Regions from separate parts of the Allobosea rubneri genome, predicted to be linked through region 1. Evidence: predicted binding sites of a transcription regulator. Region 1 holds the regulator's gene; each other region holds the start of a gene.
What was found. The regulator LexA, encoded in region 1, represses DNA repair genes until DNA is damaged. The targets are predictions, from matches to a motif close to TGTTCNNNNTGTGTTCNG.
Positions count from the first base shown of each region.

Region 2: the regulator LexA is predicted to act here: its motif matches at 2,495-2,512, upstream of RKE40_RS02070 (ImuA family protein).
Region 3: the regulator LexA is predicted to act here: its motif matches at 1,468-1,485, upstream of RKE40_RS01910 (DNA recombination protein RmuC).
Region 4: the regulator LexA is predicted to act here: its motif matches at 2,252-2,269, upstream of RKE40_RS12850 (PA0069 family radical SAM protein).

Region 1 is NZ_JAWDID010000005.1:60,562-64,645, forward strand. It holds gene RKE40_RS05200 (molybdopterin molybdotransferase MoeA) at 1-627, shown strand, start outside; gene RKE40_RS05205 (hypothetical protein) at 634-993, opposite strand; gene lexA (transcriptional repressor LexA) at 1,172-1,903, shown strand; gene RKE40_RS05215 (ComEC/Rec2 family competence protein) at 1,897-4,029, opposite strand.
Region 2 is NZ_JAWDID010000002.1:134,995-139,078, reverse strand. It holds gene RKE40_RS02080 (error-prone DNA polymerase) at 1-207, opposite strand, end outside; gene RKE40_RS02075 (Y-family DNA polymerase) at 204-1,751, opposite strand; gene RKE40_RS02070 (ImuA family protein) at 1,657-2,487, opposite strand; gene RKE40_RS02065 (DUF808 domain-containing protein) at 2,712-3,710, shown strand; gene RKE40_RS02060 (bestrophin-like domain) at 3,816-4,084, shown strand, end outside.
Region 3 is NZ_JAWDID010000002.1:106,683-110,766, reverse strand. It holds gene fmt (methionyl-tRNA formyltransferase) at 1-851, opposite strand, end outside; gene def (peptide deformylase) at 868-1,401, opposite strand; gene RKE40_RS01910 (DNA recombination protein RmuC) at 1,505-2,689, shown strand; gene RKE40_RS01905 (MFS transporter) at 2,765-4,006, shown strand; gene RKE40_RS01900 (OsmC family protein) at 4,010-4,084, opposite strand, start outside.
Region 4 is NZ_JAWDID010000016.1:78,333-82,416, reverse strand. It holds gene RKE40_RS12860 (site-specific DNA-methyltransferase) at 1-4, opposite strand, end outside; gene RKE40_RS12855 (ribonuclease HII) at 318-935, opposite strand; gene RKE40_RS12850 (PA0069 family radical SAM protein) at 1,017-2,207, opposite strand; gene RKE40_RS12845 (glycosyltransferase family 2 protein) at 2,323-2,808, shown strand; gene ypfJ (KPN_02809 family neutral zinc metallopeptidase) at 2,830-3,720, opposite strand; gene cydB (cytochrome d ubiquinol oxidase subunit II) at 3,828-4,084, opposite strand, start outside.

The sequences.
Region 1 (4,084 bases):
GACCAGATCGTCGCCTCGAACAGCTATGCGCTGGCCGCACTGGTCGAGCAGGCCGGCGGCACGGCGCTCGATCTCGGCATCGCCCGCGACAATCATCCCGATCTTGCGGCCCGCATCGAGGCGGCGAAGGCGGCGAATGCCGATGTGCTGATCACGCTCGGCGGCGCCTCCGTCGGCGCGCATGACCTCGTCCAGGCCGCACTCAAGGCCCAGGGCATGGATCTCGGCTTCTGGAAGATCGCGATGCGGCCGGGCAAGCCGATGATGATGGGAAGGCTCGGCCCGATGGTCGCGCTTGGCCTCCCCGGCAACCCGGTCTCCTCGATCGTCTGCGGACACCTCTTCGTCACGCCGCTGATCGAGGCCCTGCTCGGCATGGCCGAGCCGGAGCGCGACCGCGGCGAGCCGGCGGTCCTCGCCGTCGACCTGCCGGCGAATGACGAGCGCCAGGACTATCTGCGCTCGACCTTCGTGACGGAGGCAGGCGAGCGCCGGGTGAAGCCCTTTCCCAAGCAGGATTCCTCGATGCTGGCGAACCTCGCCCGGGCCGAGGCGCTGGTGATCCGGCCGGTTTTCGCCGAACCGGCCAAGGCCGGCGATCCGTGCCGGATTATCCGGTTGCGCTGAGGCCGATCAGCGGCAGCGCAGATAGCGCGTGCCGCCATAGACGACCTCGTCGTTCGAGACGACCTTGAGGGTCCGGCTGGCGCGACGCTTCGGCCCGTCGATGCTGAAGCAGGTGCCGCTCATCCGGTATTCGTTGGCGGATACGCGCTCTATCCGGCTGAAATGGCAGCCGCCCTCGCCTGCCTCGCCGGTGCGGCCGCCGCGGTTGAAGCCGACATAGGCGCCCTCGGTCCCCTCCTTCAGCCATCTGCAGCCCTGCTGCGTCGGATCGCCGAATTCGCCGCGCACCGGCAGTTCGGCGGCACTCGCCATACCGGCCACAGCCGCGGCCATCATAGCGCTCAGACTCGTCAGCTTGACCGCCATCGCTCCCTCCCTCTCGCCGTGGCACCCCACGCTGGACAAAGCTTCGCTTGCACGCAGAAGGGCCAGTTTCGCGCGGCGCAATACGGCCGATGGACGTCCCTTGCGGAACACAAGGCGAACGGGTATGTTGTTCGTGCTTTGTTTCGATTCCGATGCGAAAGGCCGGGGCGGCGAGATCATGCTGACACGCAAACAGTTCGAACTGCTTCGCTTCATCCATGAACGCCTGCGAGAATCCGGCGTACCGCCCTCCTTCGACGAGATGAAGGACGCGCTCGACCTACGCTCCAAATCCGGCATCCACCGGCTGATCATGGCGCTGGAGGAACGCGGCTTCATTCGCCGGCTGCCGAACCGCGCCCGCGCGCTCGAAGTCATCAAGATGCCGGACGGGATCGGCGGGCCGCAGGCGCAGCGCGGGCGCTTCAGCCCGTCGGTCGTTCAGGGCGGCCTCGGCCAGACCCCGCCTGCCCCGGCAGCCAATCTAGCCAAGCCGCGCCCGGCGGGCGCCGAGGAGAACGGGCGCTCCACCGTCTCCATCCCAGTCATGGGCCGCATCGCCGCCGGCACGCCGATCTCGGCGATCCAGGATCGCAGCCATAGCGTCTCCATGCCCGCCGACATGCTCGGCGGCGGCGAGCACTACGCGCTCGAAGTCCGCGGCGATTCGATGATCGAGGCCGGCATTCTCGACGGCGACACCGTCGTCATCCGCAAGCAGGACACGGCCAATACCGGCGACATCATCGTCGCCCTGATTGACGACGAGGAAGCGACGCTGAAGCGCCTCCGCAAGCGCGGCTCCTCGATCGCGCTCGAAGCGGCCAACCCGGCCTATGAGACCCGCGTGCTCGGCCCGGACCGGGTCAAGATCCAGGGCCGGCTCGTCAATCTGATGCGGCGCTACTGAAGCATCCCGCTGTCCTCCGCCTGCTCGGTCGGCACGTTTGCGGGCGTACGTGCTGGCTCCGATGAAGAAGGCACGGTCGCAGGAGCGGGCCGGGCCCGGGTCCAGGGTCGCAGGCGCGTTGCGTCCTCGGCGGTGTAGGCGCGCCAGCTGCCGCCGCGCATGGACCCAAGCGCCGTCGCGCCATCGCGGGCGAGCGCGGCCCGGTCGATCAGTCGGGCGGTACAGGTGCCATTGACGTGGAGCGGCGTGACGACGAGGTCGGCGCGCTGGCAGTCCTCGACGATGGCGACGCGGTCCTTTGTGTAGGCGACATTGCGGCCATCCTTGAGACGGATCACGCAGCCGCGCGCGTCGCAGGCGGCGCCCTCTCGCAAGGTGGCATCATCCGGAGGGCGGGAATCGCCGTCGGCATGGAGCCATTGCGTCAGCACGAAGCGACTCGGCTTGCCTGCCAGGACGAGTCGTCCTTCGGCACCGCGCACCAGGATGCCGGAACCGTCGCGCTCGATCAGGATGTCGGGCCGCGTCGGGTCCGAGGCGAGCGCCAGGCCGGCGCAGAGCGGCAGCGCCGCGAGGAAGCGCAGGGCCGTCGTCCACAAGGTCAGCCAGAGCAGCGCCAGCGCGAACAGGGCGAGCGCCACGGGATCGAAGGCAGGCAGCACCATGGTCGAGCGTTCGATACCGGCGACCCAATGGGCGAGCTGCAGGACGAGACCGGAGGCCCAGCCCATCAGGGCCCAGCCCGGCCAGTCGAGCCCGAACGGATAAGCCAGCACGCCGAAGACCGCGGCCGGCATGACAATGAGCGAGACGAAAGGCAGGGCGAGCGCGTTGCCGAGCAGGCCGAACGGGTTGAAGGTCTGGAAGTGGTAGACGCCGAAGGGCGCAGTCGCGGCCGTCGCCAGCAAGGTGGTGACGATGATGCCGACGGCCGAGAGCCAGAGCGGCCGCAGCGGCCAGGGCCAGCTGGCGGCAGCCGCATCAGGCGGGCGCTCCTGCCAGCGTTCGGCGAAGGCGATCAGCGCCGCGACCGCGCCGAAGGACATCTGGAAGCTCGGCCCGAGCAGCGCCTCCGGCTCGCGCAGCAGGACGATGATCGCCGCCAAGGCGAGGTTGCGCATGCTGAGGGCCGGCCGGTCGACCAGAATGGCGCCGAGCATCACCAGCGTCATGATCAGCGAGCGCACGGTCGCGACTTCAGCGCCGGAGAAGACGCAATAGGCGGTAGCGCCGAACATGGCGGCGAGCGCAGCGATTTTCTTGACTGGCCAGAACAGCGCGATGCCTGGCGACAGCGCCAGCAATGCCCTTGCGAGCCAGAAGATCGTGCCGGCCGCCAGGACCATGTGCAGGCCGGAGATCGAGACGATGTGGTAGATGCCGGCGGCGCGCAGGTCGTCATTGGTCGGCTCAGTGATCAGGCCACGCTTGCCGGTGACCAGGGCGGCTGCCATCGCTCCCGCCTGCCCGCCGCCGATGGTGGCGATGCGCTCGGTCAGCGCATTGCGGGCCTGGTCGATGGCGACGCTCCAGGCGAGTTGCCGCGACTGCGGCACCGGCGCCGGTGCCAGCGCGACCTTGCCGGCGATGTTGCCGACGGCACCGATGCCGCGGAAGAAGGCGTCGCGGGCAAAGTCGTAGCCGCCGGGACGCGCCGGCCCGGGCGGCGGCAGGAGCCGCGCGGTCGCGACGATGTGATCGCCGGGCTTCAGTGTCGTCGCGGCCGTGCTGACACGTATCCGGCGCGGCCGCTGCTGCGGGTCGACACCCGGCATGTCGGTAACCAGCAGAACGAGGCGGACACCCTTTTCGCGCTGCTCTAGCGCCTCGATGAAACCTGTGACCTTGCCGACATGGAGGCGGGCGAGCGCCGGTGCCGCGATACTCGCCGTGCGCCAGGCTCCGGCCGCGAAGCCGGCCAAGACGGCGGCGAACCCCAGGCAGATCGCCATGGCGAGGCGCTTGTGGCGCAGCAGCGACGCTGCGAGCGCCGACAAGGCGAAGCCGAGCAGCGGCGCAATCAGGCCCGGCTCACGATCGGCGAGGAAATACAGGATGACGCCGAGCCCGAGCGGCACGGGCAGCCAGTTGAAGAGGCGGCGGCGCTCGACCTCGGTTTCAAGCATGGCACCTAGGCGCATGCGCCAGCTTGCGGGATTCCAGGCTGGGCTCTGCGTCAGA
Region 2 (4,084 bases), on a different contig from region 1:
GACCTTTTCCACGGCAGGCAAGCCGGTCTCGCGCAGATCGCGCAGCGCGCTCCAGGCCCTCACCACGCCGGCGAGCGTGTTGCGGTCGGCGATGCCGAGGCCCGTCTGGCCGAGCAGCAGCGCGGTCATGACCAGGTTCGGCCCGGGCGAGGCGCCGCGCAGGAAGGAGAAATTCGTCGCGGCGACGGGCTCGGCGTAAGTCGTCATGCGAACAGCCCGTGCAGGAACCAGCGTGGCTGGACGCTCTCGCGATCGTAGAGCCCGGCGCGGAACAGCCAGAAGCGGCGCCCCTGCGCATCCTCGACGCGGTAATAGTCGCGCGTCGGCTCGTCCGGCCCGTCGCGCCACCATTCCGGCGCGATCCGCTCCGGCCCCTCGGCGCGGGCGATCTCATGCAGCACGCGGCGCCAGCGAAAGCGCAAAGGCGGCCCGTCCGGCACCTCGGCGAGCGTCTCGACCGGTTGCGGCGGCTCGAAGAGCTGGAGCGGGCGCGCCGGCGGCTCGCCCGGTTCGGGTTCCGGCCAGGCCTGCACTCCGGCCGACGTGCCGACAGCCGGGATCACCCCCGCTTCCCGCTCGGGATGGTGGGAGTTGCGGGCGACGAAGCGCAGCACCCGGTCGCGGCCGAAGCGGGCGACGAGCCGGTCGACCAGATCGGCCACCGCCTCCTCCTCGACGGCACGCCCGTCGAGGCTCGCCTGCGGCGTCCCGAGAGGCTCGCAGACCGGCACGGCGAGGCGGATCGCATCGAAGCCGAAACCGGGATCGAGCGGGTCCGCCAGCGTGTCGATGCGCTCGCGATAGAGCCGCAATATGGCGGCGGGATCCCGGGAAGGACGACCGGTCTCGAGGAAGAGGCGCCGAACGGCACCGTCGCTGCGAAAGAAGCTGATCTCGAAGGCGCGCCCGCCCTCGCCGCGCTGCTCGAGGATGCGGGCCGCCTCGTCGAGCAGGTGCCGCAGGATCGCCTTCAGCCCCTCGGTATCCTGCAGCGGCTCGGGGAAATGCCGCTCGACCATGCAATCGGGCGGCGGCCGCAAGGGCGTGATGCGGATGTCCTCATGGCCGAGGATGCGTTGCAGGCGCCTGGCGACAGCTTCGCCGAAGCGGGCGGACAGCGTGCCCGCAGGGCGGGCGGCGATATCCGCAAGCGTCTTCAGCCCGGCCCGTGACAGGGCAAGAATGATCTCGGGCGACGCCTCCAGAGCGGCGACCGGCAGGAGCCGGATGCGCTCCGCATCGCCGCCCGGCGGGGAGATGGCACAATCGCCGAAGCGGGCGAGCGCACGCGCCGCCTCGGGCGTGCCGGCGATGCTGGCGCGAAGCTGGAGGCCGAGCCGGCGCAGCCGGATGCCGATTTCCTGGCGCAGCGCCGCCTCGCCGCCGAAGAGATGGGCGCAGCCGCTGATGTCGAGCACCAGCCCATGCGGCAGGTCGAGCGCGACCAGCGGGGTGAAACGATCACAGAGCCCGGCGAGGCGTTCGAGGAAGCGCGCATCGGCGGCGGGATCGGCCTCGGCGATGGCGAGATCGGGAATGCGGGCGCGGGCATCGGCAAGGGTCAGCCCGCGGGTGAGGCCGAGCGCGACGGCGCGCCGGTCGCAATCGGCGAGCCTAAGCGCGCCGCCCTCCTTCTCGACCAGGACGAGCGGCCGCTCATCCGGCCCGGCGCCAGGCGGGAGCGCCCTCTGCCGATGCAGCCGGTCGCTCGCCAGGAATGGAAACCAGAGGGCGAGATAGCGGCGCTGCATCCTGTCGGCCTCCCCCCTCCCGGCTCCATTCCTGGAAAGATCGTCGCTCACGGTTCCACTCCACACGCCACTCACACTCACCAAGGCCGCCACGATGGCGCAGCAGCCTCAAACTGAAGGCCGGATCACCCGGCGCATTGGCCTCGCGCGGCCGCGACGGCAGGGCCCGCACCAGCCAGCGGGTCGTCGCTGCGCTGGGCGCCGGCTCGGGAGCGACCCGCAGCAGCAGGGTCATGACGCCGGACGCCTCGGCCGCCAGAACGAGGCGCCGGCTGGCGGTCAGATCGAGCTGGCGCGGCTCGCCCCAGGGCTCGATCAGCGCCGCGCCGAGAGCCGGGCAGCGAGCCGCTTCGGCCCCAGCACGCAACACGCCCTCGGCATCGCGGGCCCGCACCAGCAGCACCTGCGCGGGGTCGAGGCCGAGTTCGGCGAGACCGGACGGGTGCAGCCGGCCAGCCTCGGCCGCCAGGAAATCCTGCCGGACCCAGAGCAGCGGCCGCGTCCCCGCAGCCCGCAGGGCCAGGGCCGCGGCGAAGCCGGTCGCGGCGGGCAGATCGGCCCCAGCCGAGGCATATACCTCGTGCAGGGCGGCACGGGCGAGGCCGCCACCCAGCGGCTCGTCCAGCTCCGCCATGCCGAAGCCGACGCGCTCCACCGGCGCGAGCTCGCGCGCCAGCCCCGCCAGAGGGAGGCTCTGCCGGAGGCCGGCCAGGGAGCGGGAAGAAGCGTCGGGCATGGAATAATGTTCACTATTTGTTCCGATATAAAACCACTCCCAAACCCCGCCGGAGTCAAGCCCGGATATGCGGCACGCTCCTTGCCAGAAAGGCGAGGCGCGGCCGGAATTGCCTTCCAGCCGGCGCAACTGTCGCCAATCCCGGCGTTTCTGTCATATCAAGGAAACGCTGATCGGCTTGCTGCGACGCAGGCACGACAGCCGCCGCCTTTCCGGGGACCGAGATGAGCTCAGGACTGTTCGCGCTTCTCGACGACATCGCCGGCCTCGCCAAGGTCGCGGCCGCCGCGCTCGACGATGCGGCGAGCCAGGCGACCAAGGCAGGCGCCAAGGCTGCGGGCATCGTCATCGACGATGCGGCGGTGACGCCGCGCTACGCCGTCGGCTTCTCCGCCGATCGCGAATTGCCGATCATCTGGAAGATCGCGCTCGGCTCGCTCAAGAACAAGCTCATCTTCCTGCTGCCGGCCGCGCTGGTGCTGAGCTTCATCGCGCCCTGGGCGATCACCCCGCTCCTGATGGCGGGCGGCGCCTATCTCTGCTTCGAAGGCTTCGAGAAGGTCTACGAGTTCATCGTGCCGCATGCCGGGCACGAGGCGGCGCAAGGCGAAGGCACGGCCGAAATCCTCGATGCGGCACAGCTCGAGCAGCAGAAGATCTCCAGCGCGATCAAGACCGACTTCATCCTCTCGGCCGAGATCATGGCGATCACGCTCGCGACCGTCACCACCTCATCCTACTGGACGCAAGGCTTGGTGCTCGCCGTGGTCGGCCTCGGCATGACCATGCTGGTCTACGGCGCCGTCGCCTTGATCGTGAAGGCGGACGATGCGGGCGCCGCCATGGCGCGCACCGGGAAGCCCATCATCCGGCAGATCGGCCGCGGCCTCGTCCTCGGCATGCCACACTTCCTGAAAGCCCTGAGCGCAGTCGGCACCGCCGCCATGCTCTGGGTCGGCGGCGGCATCATCATCCACGGCCTCGCCGGCTACGGCCTCGACGGCATCGAGCACGCCATCCATGGCGTCTCGGTAGCCGTCGGACAGGCCGTCCCGGCGGCGTCCGGCCTGCTCGCATGGCTGACCACTGCCGGCGCCTCGGCCGTGTTCGGGCTGGCGATCGGCGGGCTCTGCCTCGTCGGCATGCATTTCGTCGTCGAGCCGGCGCTCAAGGCCTGGCGCGGCAGGGCGGCGAAGGCCGCCGACGCTGCCGCAAGGGAATAGTCCAGTCGGCGAAAGCTGTCAGGCGGCACTTTGCTACCCAAACGCTCACTACCGCGCCTGTGGCTTGCCGACTAATCTCGCGCCACAGAAATGCGAGGGAAAGGCATGACTCCGTTCCTGGTCGGCGCCGTCGCGTTCCTCTTCATATTCGGCGCGGCAGCTGGCGGAATGTTGCTGCGCGCCCGCCTGCCGGACCATCACCTCTCCCCCGACTCCCGGGAATTGATCAAGCTAGCGACCGCGATCATCGGGACACTGTCCGCCATCGCGCTCGGCCTGCTGATCGCCTCGGCGAAACGGTCCTTCGACGAAGCGGCATCAGAGCTCAGGACCTCGGCCGCGCATGTGGTGCTGCTCGACCGGACCATGGCCCA
Region 3 (4,084 bases), on a different contig from region 1:
ACCTGCAGCAGCTTCACCGCGCCGACCTTGCAGGCGACGGTGCCCTCGTCGTCGAGCAGCGTGCCGGGCTCGGCCGCGCCGCCGGCACGTGCCGTGCGCAGCAGCTTGAGGCGCTCAGGCCCCTTGCCGAGGTCGACTTCGACGAAGGCGCCCGGAAAGGGCGAGAGGCCACGTACCAGATCGTGCACCTGCTGTGCCGGCCTGGTCCAGCTCAGCCGCGCCTCGTCATTGCCGATCTTGCTGGCATAGGTGACGCCGTCCTGCGCCTGCGGCGTGAAGCGCAGGCCCCCGCGTCCGAGCGCCGCCAGCGCCCTCACCATCAGGTCGGCGCCGAGCACGGAAAGCCGGTCATGCATGTCGCCGGCAGTGGCATCGCTGTCGATGGCGAGCCGCTCGACCATGCCGACCGGGCCGGTATCGAGCCCCTCCTCCATCTTCATCACGCAGACGCCGGTCTCGGCGTCGCCGGCCATGATCGCGCGCTGGATCGGGGCGGCGCCGCGCCAGCGCGGCAGCAGCGAGGCGTGCAGGTTCAGGCAGCCGAGCTCGGGCACTTCGAGGATCGCCTTGGGCAGGATCAGCCCATAGGCGACGACGACCGCGACGTCGGCCTGGTGCGAGGCCATGATCTCGGCGGCCTCGGCGTTCCGCAGCGTCTTCGGCGTGAACACCGGGATGCCGAAGCGCTCGGCGGTGCGCTGCACCGGCGACGGCTTCAGCTCCATGCCGCGCCCGGCCGGAGCCGGGGGGCGCGTATAGACGGAAACGACCTCGTGGCCCTGGCCGATGATCTCGGTCAGGGTGGGCACGGCGAAGTCCGGCGTGCCCATGAAGATGATGCGCAGGCTCATGTGATTTCCCGGCCGCTCAGGCCGCACTCTCCCGGCGGGCGGCCTTGGCGAAGCGCTTGGTTACACGCTCGCGCTTCAGGCGCGACAGGTAGTCGATGAAGAGGACGCCGTTGAGATGGTCGATCTCGTGCTGGAGGCAGGTGGCGAGGAGGCCATCGGCCTCGATCTCCTGGATCGCCCCGTCGAGATCCATATAGCGCACCTTGACGCGCGCCGGCCGCTCGACCTCCTCGTAATATTCGGGGATCGACAGGCAGCCCTCCTCATAGACGTTCTTCTCCTCCGAGCTCCAGGTGACCTCGGGATTGACGAAGACCATCGGGGTCTTCGGCGTCTCCTCGTCGTCCTCGCTCTTCTTCGAGACATCGATGGTGACGAGGCGGACCGGCTTTCCGATCTGGATCGCGGCAAGGCCGATGCCCGGCGCGTCGTACATCGTCTCCAGCATGTCCTCGGCGAGCTTGCGGATCTCGGGCGTGACCGAAGCGACGGGGGCCGAGACCAGCCTGAGCTGACTGTCGGGCAGGATGACGAGGGGGCGAATGGCCATGGAGCGCTCTGCAGCAAATGTCTTGAGATTGAGGCGACATAAGCACTTGTGCAGGAGCGGTCAAACTGTTCCGCTTTCGTTCGCATTAGTGTAGGCTCTTTCCATGAACCAGATCGCCTTCGTCGTGCTCGAACGGCCCGTCAGCTGGGCGGAAGCCGCCTTCGGCTTCGCCGGCCTCACCCTGCTCCTGCTCGCGCTGGCGCTGCTCTCCGCCTGGCGCGGCGGCCACCGGCACGCGGCGGAGGCGGCCGCCGCAGCCGAGCGGGCGCACGAAATGGACGACAAGGTCGCCGAGATGAACCGGATGCAGTCCGAGCTGACCGGCCGGATGCAGACCATGGCCGAGATTCTCTCGACCCGGCAGGGCGATCTCGCCCGCCTCGTGGCCGACCGGATCGACGGCCTGCGCCAGCAGGTCGGCGCCGGGCTCGAGCAGAATGTCCGCCAGACCAATGAGAGCCTCGGCAAGCTGCAGGAGCGCCTCGCCGTGATCGACAGCGCCCAGAAGAACCTGACGGAACTGACTGGCGAGGTGGTGACGCTGAAGGACGTGCTGGCCAACAAGCAGGCGCGCGGCGCCTATGGCCAGGGTCGCATGGAGGCGATCATCCGCGACGGGCTGCCGGCGGCATTCTTCTCGTTCCAGCCGACGCTCTCCAATGGCCGCCGGCCCGACTGCCTGGTGACCCTGCCCGGCGACGGCCGCGGCCTCGTCATCGACGCCAAGTTTCCGCTGGAGAGCTTCACCCTGCTGCGCGAAGCACGCGGCGAGGAGGCGAAGAAACAGGCAGCAGCGCGGGTGCGCGGCGATGTCGGCCAGCACATCAAGGACATTGCCGAGCGCTATTTCCTGCCCGGCGAGACCCAGGACGTGGCGCTGCTCTTCGTGCCGTCGGAGGCGATCCATGCCGATCTGCACGAGCATTTCGAGGACGTGATCCAGAAGGCCAGCCGGGCCCGCGTGATGATCGTCTCGCCCTCGCTGCTGGCGCTGGCGATCCAGCTGATGCAGTCGCTGGTCCGCGATGCCCGCATGCGCGAAGAGGCTCGGGTGATCCAGTCCGAGGTCGGCAAGCTGCTCGACGACGTCCGCCGGCTCGGCGAGCGGGTCGACAAGCTCGACGTACATTTCCGCCAGGCGCAGGAGGATGTCGGCCTGATCAAGACCTCGGCCGGCAAGGTCACCGGCCGCGCGGAGAGGATCGGCGCGCTCGAGTTCGACGACGGTCCGGGCAGCCAGCCGGCACTGCCCTTCGCGAGGGAAAACCGGCTCAAGGCGGCAGAATAAACCCGGGCCGCCATCTGCAGATCACATTCCGGCGTAGCCTGCGCGCCCTACCCGCTGCGCAGGAGACCGCCAGACGTGCTCGTCCAGATCGGAACGCTCATCGCCGCGACGAGCCTCGTCCAGCTCGCCAACGGCTTCTTCAACACCTTCCTGTCCCTGCGGCTGACCACCGAGAATTTCGGCCCGACGCTGACCGGCATCGTACTCAGCGCCTATTTCATCGGCTTCTCGATCGGCGCCGTCGGCAGCGGCGCCATCATCCAGCGTATCGGGCATATCCGCGCCTATGCCGCCTTCGCCGGCATGGTCGTCGTCGGCACGGCCGGGATGGCGCTCTTCGTCTCGCCGCTCGGCTGGATCCTGTGCCGGATGGCGATCGGCATCGGCTGCGTCGGCCTGTTCATCACCACGGAGAGCTGGCTGAACGCCAAGGCGCCGGCGGACCAGCGCGGCCGGATCTTCTCGATCTACATGGTCGGCACCTTCCTGGCGCTGGCGATGGGCCAGCTGCTGATCGGCAAACTGCCGATCGCCTCGTTGACCCCGTTCTTCATCATCATCGCATTGTTCGCGCTGGCGCTGATGATGGTGAGCGCGACGCGCGCGGAGGCTCCGGCCCTCTCGCCCGAAGCCTCCCTGCCCTATGGCGAGCTGACCCGGCAGGCGCCGGTCTCGGTGATCGGCTGCATCGTCTCGGGCATCGTGACCAGCGCCTTCTACGCGCTAGTGCCGGCCTGGATGGCGCGCAACGACATTCCCCAGGGAACGATCGCCCTGTTCATGCTGGTCGCGGTGCTCGGCGGTTTCGCGTTCCAGGTCCCGGTCGGCAAGGTCTCGGACCGTGGCGACCGCCGGGTCGTGCTGGCGGGACTGGCGATCGGCTTCGCCGTCGCGGCCATCCTGATCCAGCTCGTGCCGCCAAGGCTCGTCTTCGTGCTGCCGATCGCAGCATTGCTCGGCGGCTTCATGTCGACGCTCTACCCGGTCTGCGTCGCCCATGCGCTCGACCGCATGCCTCAGGACCGCGTCGTGGCGGTGAGCGGCCGGCTGATCCTGGTCAGCGGCATCGGCTCGGCGCTGGGGCCGATCCTCGGCGCCCAGGTGATGGGACAGCTCGACATCAACGGGCTGCTCTATTTCATGGCCGCCGCGGCGATCGCGCTGGCTGCGGTCGCAGGCCTGAGGATCAGGCACCGCGCGCCGCCGGAGCAGATGGCGGAGCGGCCCTTCGCGATCATCGACCCGCTGGCGGCGCCGATCTCGCAGGAGCCGGAAGCCACGGACGCGGACGGAACGCCGCGCCCGCTGCCTGCCTGAGTCTCAGGCCGTCTGCAGGGTCGCCGACAGCTCCGGCTTGACGTTCAGCGTCTGGAAGACGACGCAATAGCGCTCGGT
Region 4 (4,084 bases), on a different contig from region 1:
TCATGACGCCCAGACCGTTACGCAACTTCAACGGTCATGATCTTGGGCCGGTCAGGGTAAAGACCGGGTTTCCGGCTTGAAAAAAATGCGTCCCATTCTGGGGCTGCAGATTTTGCCTAGCCCGTTGAATATGTTGATGAATCGGTAACGGAGGTTAAGGAAGGGTAAGCGTTCTGGGCCGCTGCGGGAAACGCCCGCTTAGGCTTGACATGCGCGTCCCCGGCCGAAGGACGGACTTCCCGCCACTGATCTTCACGGGCGCTTCTGGCCCTCGCCGCGGTCCGCTCCGGCCAGGCCGGGCGCCGGTCTCGTGGACGTCAGGCCGGCCGCGTCCAGGTGCCCTTCACCGGCGCGAAGGAATAGCGATGGGCCGGGCAGGGGCCGTGCTCCTTGAGCGCGGCGCGATGCTGGGCGGTGCCGTAGCCGGCATGGCCGGCGAAGCCATAGGCGGGGTAGTGCTGGCCGAGCCGTGCCATCATCCTGTCGCGCGTGACCTTGGCGATGATCGAGGCCGCGGCGATCGACGAGATCAGCGCATCGCCGCCGATGATCGCCTCGCAGGGGCAGGCCAGGCTCGGCGGGTCGTTGCCGTCGACGAGGACGAGTCCCGGTGCCAACGGCAGGGCCGCAACTGCGCGGCGCATCGCCAGCAGCGTTGCCTGGCGGATGTTCAGCCGGTCGATCTCCAGCGCGGAGGCGCTGCCGATGCCGACGCCGAGCCCCTGCCGGAGGATGATGTCAAACAGCGCGTCGCGGCGGGCCGCGCTCAAAAGCTTAGAATCGGCGAGGCCCTCGGGAATCGCCTGCGGATCGAGAATGACCGCGGCCGCGACGACCGGGCCGGCGAGCGGGCCGCGGCCGACCTCGTCGACGCCGGCGACCAGCTGGCACCCCTGCGCGATGGCGCGCGCCTCATAGCTGAAATCGGCGAACATGGTGGCAGGCTATGCCAGATCGCGGCACCGCGGTCTGCCCTGACCATGCCGGCTTCCACAGTGCAGCGCCGGTAAGGTTCGTCAGAACAGGCTGAGCTGCGCCTTCTCCTTCTCGGGCTTGACGAAGAGGTCGCTGCGCAGTCGCAGCCGCGCCGTGTTGAAGCCGAGCCGCTCGGCGGCCATCTCGAAGCGCCGGCCGATCATCCAGGCATAGGGGCCCGAGCCGACCTGACGCTGGCCCCAGGCCGCATCATAGTCCTTGCCGCCGCGCGTCGAGCGGATCAGCGAGACGACATGGCGCATCTTGTCGGGGTGGTGGGTGACGAGCCAGTCCTGCACCAGATCCTTCACTTCGAGCGGCAGGCGCAGCAGCACATAGCCGGCCTCGCGCGCCCCGGCCGCCTTGGCAGCGTCGAGGATGCGCTCGATCTCGTGCTCGTTCACCGCCGGGATGATCGGCGCGACCAGTACGGTGACCGGGATGCCGGCCTCAGAGAGCTTGCGGATCGTCTCGATGCGCTTGGCGGGAGAGGCGGCACGGGGCTCCATGCCGCGCGACAGCTTGGCGTCGAGCGTCGTCACCGAGAGCGCGACCTTGACCAGGCCCTTCTCGGCCATCGGCGCGAGGATATCGATGTCGCGCTGCACCAGCGCCGATTTGGTGACGATCCCCACCGGATGGTTGAACTTCGCCAGCACCTCCAGGATGCCGCGCATGATCCGCAGCTTCTTCTCGATCGGCTGGTAGGCGTCGGTATTGGTGCCGATCGCGATGGTGCGCGGCTGGTAGCTGGCGGCGGAGAGCTCCTTTTCGAGCAGCAGCGCCGCGTCGGGCTTGGCCGTCAGCTTGGTCTCGAAATCGAGCCCGGGCGAGAGCCCGAGATAGGCATGGCTCGGCCGGGCGAAGCAGTAGACGCAGCCATGCTCGCAGCCGCGATAGGGATTGATCGAGCGGTCGAACGAAATATCCGGGGAGTCGTTGCGGGTAATGATCGTCCGCGGTTTCTCGATCGAGATCTCGGTTTTGAAGGGTGGCAATTCGCCGAGCGAGCCCCAGCCATCATCCTCGTCGAAACGCTGCTCGGCCTCGAAGCGCCCGCCCGGATTGATCGTCGCGCCGCGCCCGCGTCGCCGCTCCGGGTCGATGCGGTGCCCGGCATGGGCGAGCGGGTCTACCGGCGCGATTCGGGCGGAGATCGAGGCTGGCTCGGCATCGCGGCGCTTCAGCGCCTGCGTCGTCGGCGGCCTTGCGGAAGGTCGAGCTTGGCGCATCGGATGGCTCCTCGCCGGAATCGCCGGCTTCACGACGAATGAATGTGAACAAAAAGAGAACATATGGCAAGTGACAGGATTGCGACATGTTGCGGTGCGTCATAGGCTTGGGTTCATGCTTACAGCTGTCATTCGCGCCAACGGCCGGACCGAAGCGCTGGCCGCGACCCTGTCGGTGCTGATTCCGGCGGTGGCCGGCGGCACGATCGGCCATGCGGTGGTGATCGGCGCCGGGGAAGACAGCGAAACCGAGCGGCTCGCCGATGTGACCGGGGCGAGCTATGTCGCAGCGCGAAACGGCGCGAGCTGGGCGCTCGGCATCGAGCGCGCGCGGGGCGACTGGGTGCTGCTGCTCGAGGCCGGGGATCTGCCGGAGCCGCATTGGGCCGAGAGCGTCGAGCGGCATCTGATGACGGCCGCGACCACGCCCGCGCTGATGCCGCTGCGCGGCATCGCGGCGCTACGCGAATGGGGCGCGGTTTCGCTGCGCTCGCGCGGCGTCAGGGCCGGGCTGATCGCGCCGAAGAAGCAGCTCCTCTCCGGCCGCCTGCCGGCCTCGCCGCGTCGTCTTTCCGTGCGCCGCGAGCGGGCGCAGCGATAGGGCCTGCCGGGGGCGGGCTCGTCAGAGCCGGTCGGTCTGGAAGGTGTTGCAGGCCTGCATCGAGCCCGAATTGAAGCCGGCATTGAACCAGCGCATGCGCTGTGCCGACGAGCCGTGGGTGAAGGAATCCGGCACCACGGCGCCGCGCCCGGCCTGCTGCTGCAGCTTGTCGTCGCCGATCGCGGCGGCGGTGCGCATCGCCTCCTCGACGTCGCCGGGCTCGATACGGTCCATCGCCTTGATATTGTAGGCCCAGACGCCGGCGAAGCAGTCGGCCTGCAATTCGACCCGCACCGAGAGCTGGTTCGATTCGCGCTCGGAGAGCCGCTCGCGCATCTGGTTCACCTTGGGCAGGATGCCGAGCAGGTTCTGGATGTGATGGCCGACCTCGTGGCCGATCACATAGGCATAGGCGAAGTCGCCGCCGCCGCCGAGCTTGCGCTGCATTTCCTGGAAGAAGGAGGTGTCGAGATAGACCCGCTGGTCGTTCGGGCAATAGAACGGCCCCATCGCCGACTGGGCGGTGCCGCAGCCCGAGCGCGTCACGCCGTCGAAGACGACGAGGCGCGGCGGCTGGTATTTCCGGTTGGCCTGCTGCGGCAGCACCTTGGACCAGATGTCCTCGTTCTGAGCCAGCACCGCCGAGATGAAGCGGCCCATCTCATCCTTCGGCGGGCCGGCCGACTGACGCTGCTCCTGCGTCGGCGCGCTGCGCCCGCCGATGCCGCCGATCATCTCGGCGCCGCCGATCAGGATTCGCGGGTCGATGCCGAGCGCCCAGCCGACCAGGCCGAGCACGACCATGGTGCCGATGCCGATCCCGCCGCGGCCGCCGGGGAGCCCGGCGAACTCACCGCCGCCGCCACGCCTGTCCTCGAGGTTTTCGGACTGGCGGTAATCTTCCCAACGCATCGCGACGCCCTTGCTTCAGCGCTGCCAATTTCCGCGAGGCGGCGCGGGAACTCAAGCCTTCATTCCGCGCCGGCCGGGTTCCGTGCCGGCCGATCTTTCGCAGAGGCTCAGTGATAGCCGCTATCGGCCTTCACCTTGCCGCGGAAGGTCCAGTAGACGAAGGCGGTGTAGAACAGGATCATCGGCAGGAGGAAGCTGACGCCGATCAGCACGAAGATGTGAGAGCTCGGCGCCGCCGCCGTGTCCCAGATCGTCAGGTTGGGCGGCACCAGATAGGGATAGTTCGAGATCGCCAGGCCGAGGAAGCAGAGCACGAAGATCGCGATGGTGAAGGCGAAGGGCGTGAACTCGTGCTTCCCGTGCA